One region of the Streptomyces sp. NPDC046900 genome, then DNA from elsewhere that is predicted to be linked to it. Evidence: riboswitches for the same ligand, from Rfam matches in the RefSeq annotation. Region 1 holds a riboswitch; the other holds the start of a gene.
What was found. Region 1 has a riboswitch for thiamine pyrophosphate ahead of thiC (phosphomethylpyrimidine synthase ThiC). Riboswitches for the same ligand answer to the same signal wherever they lie in the genome.
Positions count from the first base shown of each region.

Region 2: it holds a riboswitch for thiamine pyrophosphate, as region 1 does, so the genes downstream of both, ABZ904_RS38455 (thiamine ABC transporter substrate-binding protein) here and thiC (phosphomethylpyrimidine synthase ThiC) in region 1, are expected to answer to the same signal.

Region 1 covers NZ_JBEYXD010000010.1:135,630-137,827, forward strand. Annotated here, with positions in the region: gene thiC (phosphomethylpyrimidine synthase ThiC) at 1-1,100, opposite strand, end outside; TPP riboswitch at 1,093-1,249, opposite strand; gene ABZ904_RS13240 (YibE/F family protein) at 1,321-2,198, shown strand, end outside.
Region 2 covers NZ_JBEYXD010000068.1:8,928-11,125, reverse strand. Annotated here, with positions in the region: gene ABZ904_RS38455 (thiamine ABC transporter substrate-binding protein) at 1-900, opposite strand, end outside; TPP riboswitch at 1,027-1,132, opposite strand; gene rlmN (23S rRNA (adenine(2503)-C(2))-methyltransferase RlmN) at 1,165-2,198, opposite strand, start outside.

The DNA of each region.
Region 1 (2,198 bases):
TTGGCGTCCGCGATCGAGCCCGGCCGCAGGCCGTCGCCCAGCGAGTACGTGACGTCGTAGGCCGCGAGAATCTCGCAGAGCTCCTCGAAGTTCTCGTACAGGAACGACTCCTTGTGGTGCGCGAGGCACCACGCGGCCATGATCGAGCCGCCCCGCGACACGATGCCGGTCTTGCGATTCGCGGTGAGCGGTACGTACGGCAGCCGTACGCCCGCGTGCACCGTCATGTAGTCCACGCCTTGCTCGGCCTGCTCGATGACCGTGTCCTTGTAGATCTCCCAGGTCAGCTCCTCCGCTTTCCCGTCGACCTTCTCGAGGGCCTGGTACAGCGGCACCGTGCCGATCGGCACGGGGGAGTTGCGCAGCACCCACTCGCGCGTGGTGTGGATGTTGCGGCCTGTGGACAGATCCATGACCGTGTCCGCGCCCCAGTGGGTCGCCCAAGTCATCTTCTCGACCTCTTCCTCGATGGAAGACGTCACCGCGGAGTTGCCGATGTTGGCATTGACCTTCACCAGGAACCGCTTGCCGATGATCATCGGCTCGGTCTCCGGATGATTGACGTTGGCGGGGAGAACCGCGCGTCCCGCCGCGATCTCCTCACGGACGACCTCGGGCGACACGTTCTCCCGGATCGCCACGAACTCCATCTCGGGCGTGATCTCGCCACGTCGCGCATGGGCCAGTTGCGTGACCGCCGTGCCGGCCCGGCCGCGGCGGGGCTGACGCGGCCGGCCCGGGAAGACCGCGTCGAGGTTGCGTAGCCCGCCCCGCGGCGCGGTGTGCTTGATCCCGTCGTCCTCGGGACGGACAGGGCGACCCGCGTACTCCTCGGTGTCGCCACGGCCGATGATCCAGTTCTCGCGCAGCGACGCCAGCCCCCTGCGGACGTCCGTCTCCATGAGTGGATCGGTGTACGGGCCGGAGGTGTCGTACAGGGCGACCGACTGTCCATTGGTGAGGTGCACCTGACGGACCGGCACTCGAAGATCAGGGCGTGAACCCCCGACATACGCCTTGTGCCATCCGATGGACCTTCCGGCCTCCGGTGACGGTTCCCCCTGATCGGAGGCAGGCGTGTGTACGTCCTTGTTGGCCATAAGACCTACTCCCTACGCCGGCATTACCCGGTAACAGGTTCAGCGGTCGACGCAGCGGTTTCCGCCCGGCGATGTTCCACGTGAAGCATCGCGTCAACGGAGGTCAGCGCCCTCTCAGCCCGGTGCTCCGAGCTCCCGCGTGTGCAAAGGTCCTCTCACGCTAGCGTCTAATTGCACGGGCTGCACAGTGCGCCTCACGCCTTCTTGCGATGATCGGTCGGTGACCACGATGCAGCATCCGCCCTCCTATCCGCCTCCCGGACCACCCCACAACCATGCCCCCGGCGAGACCCACGGCCATGGCCCTGGAGGCGGTCACGGCTCCGGCGAGGGACCCGGGGACGGTCATGGAGGTGGCCACGGACCTGGATCCGGTGACGGCCACGACCATTCGCATGGGCACAGTCATGGGCCCGCGGCTCCCGTCTCCCGACATCTGCGCAGGGTCATCGCCGCGATCCTCATTCCCTTCACCGCGGCGGTCATCGTGGGCCTGGTGGTGCTGTGGCCGGGCGGCGTGCCCTCGCACAAGCGCACCGGCGTCGGCTTCGACCGGCAGACCCAGCAGGCCACGGTGACCAGGGTCGTGGACGTGGACTGCAAGTCCGTGAACGCCTCGGGCGACACCCCGACCGGTGACACCTCCACCGCCGAGGGCTCCTCCGCGGTGCAGGGATCGAGCGGCACCTGCAAGAAGGCAACAGTTCGCGTCGACACCGGCAATGACATCGGTCGTACCTTCACGGAGATCGTCCAGCCGGACCAGTCGCGCCAACTGCATGAGGGCGAGAAGGTCGTGGTGGCGTACGAACCATCCGCTCCGAAGGACCTGCAGTATTCGGTCACCGATGTGAACCGCAAGTTCCCCATGGCTCTGCTCGCGGGCATCTTCGCCGTCGCCGTGGTGGTCGTGGGCCGGTTGCGTGGCGTCATGGCGCTCATCGCGCTGGGCGTGAGCTTTATGTTCCTGAACCTCTTCGTCCTGCCGGCGATCATTCAGGGGTCGAATCCGCTGCTCGTGGCCGTGGTCGGGGCGAGCGCCATCATGCTCGTCGCTCTGTATATGTGCCATGGACTCTCGGCCCGTACGTCCGTGGC
Region 2 (2,198 bases), on a different contig from region 1:
GACGAACATGTTGAGCGGCATGTCCTCCTGGAACCGCCTGCTGATCAGGAAGTCGATGAACGCCTTCGCGCCCTTGCTGTTGTGCGCGTTGCTCAGCAGGCCCGCGAACTCGATCTGACGGAAGCAGGTGCCCGTCGCGACACCGGTCGGCGCGGTCTTGGGCCGCGGCTGGGCGTAGACGACCTCGGCGGGCGGCGACGATGCGTACGAGACGACGAGCGGCCGGTCGCCGCCCGCCTTGCGGCCTCCGGCGGAACCGGAGAACTCCTGGTCGTACGCCTGCTCCCAGCCGTCGACCACCTTCACTCCGTTGTCCTTGAGCTTCTTCCAGTAGCTCTGCCAGCCGGCGGTGTCCCCGTCGCCGTACTTCGCGGCGGTGCCGAGCAGGAAGCCGAGACCCGGCGAGGACGTGGCGGCGTTCTCGGTGACGAGCAGGTTCTTGTACGCGGGCTTGGTGAGGTCGTCGAAGGTGGCCGGCGGGGTGAGATTGTGGTCGGCGAAGTACTTCTTGTCGTAGTTGACGCAGATGTCGCCGTAGTCGATCGGCGTGACCCGGTGCTCGCCCTTGTCGAGCTGGTACTGCGCGCCGACCTGGTCGAGACCCTTGGCCTCGTAGGGCTGGAACAGCCCGTTGTCCACGGCCCGGGACAGCAGCGTGTTGTCGACGCCGAAGAAGACGTCGCCCTGCGGGTTGTCCTTGGTCAGGATCGCCTTGTTGACGGCCTGGCCGGCGTCGCCGTCCTTGAGGACCTTGACGGTGTATCCGGACTCCTTCTCGAAGGCCGAGACGACGCTCTTCGAGGCGGCCCACGAGTCATGGCTGACGAGGGTCACGGTCTTGGAGTCGCCGCCGCTCCCGCTCGCCGAGCCGGACGACCCGCACGCGGACAGCGTGACCATGCCCAGCCCGACGACCACGGCCGCGAACCGCTTGCCGGTGATGCTCACTGAATTCCTCCTGGGTGACCAGGAAGAGACGCGGCCCTGCCCGGGAGCCTCGAAGGGTTCCCGGGCAGGGCGCAACAGCTCGAGTGAAGACCGAACTCCCTACCCAGAATGACCTGGGCGAGGTTCAGAGGGTCTGCGGGCTCTCCCGCACTCTCAGCGCTGTGGCGCTCCCCTGTCGGAATATGAAGATGTAATGACCGGGCTCAGACTACAGCCCTAACGTTCGCTGGCCGCCAGCTGCCCGCACGCCCCGTCGATCTCCTGGCCACGGGTGTCCCGGATCGTCACCGGCACTCCGTGGGCGGCGATCGCCTCGACGAACGCCTTCTCGTCCTCGGGCCGCGACGCGGTCCACTTGGAGCCGGGGGTCGGGTTGAGCGGGATCAGGTTCACGTGCACGGGCTTGCCCTTGAGCAGCCGGCCCAGCAGATCACCGCGCCACGCCTGGTCGTTGATGTCCCGGATGAGGGCGTACTCGATGGACAGCCGGCGCCCGGACTTCTCGACGTACTCGAAACCGGCGTCGAGAACCTCACGGACCTTCCACCGGGTGTTGACGGGGACGAGGGTGTCGCGCAGCTCGTCGTCCGGCGCGTGCAGCGAGACGGCGAGCCGGCACTTGAAGCCCTCGTCGGCGAAGCGGTGGATGGCCGGCACGAGTCCGACGGTCGACACGGTGATGCCGCGCTGAGAGAGCCCGAGCCCGTCCGGAGCGGGGTCCGTGAGGGCGCGGATGGCCGCCATGACGCGCTTGTAGTTGGCGAGGGGCTCGCCCATGCCCATGAAGACGATGTTCGACAGCCGTGTCGGGCCGCCGGGGATCTCGCCGTCGCGCAGTGCCCGCATCCCGTCGACGATCTGGTGCACGATCTCGGCGGTGGACAGGTTGCGGTCGAGGCCCGCCTGGCCGGTGGCGCAGAAGGGGCAGTTCATGCCGCAACCCGCCTGGGAGCTGATGCACATGGTGACCCGGTCGGGATACCGCATGAGCACGGACTCGACGAGGGTTCCGTCGAACAGCCGCCACAGCGTCTTGCGGGTCGTGTCCTCGTCGGTCGACAGATGCCGTACGACCGTCATCAGCTCCGGCAGCAGCGCCTCCTGGAGCCGGGCGCGGGACGAGGCGGGGATGTCGGTCCACTGCTCCGGGTCGTGCGCGTACCGGGTGAAGTAGTGCTGCGAGAGCTGCTTGGCACGGAACGGCTTCTCACCGATCGCGGCGACCGCCTCCTTGCGCTCGGCGGGCGTGA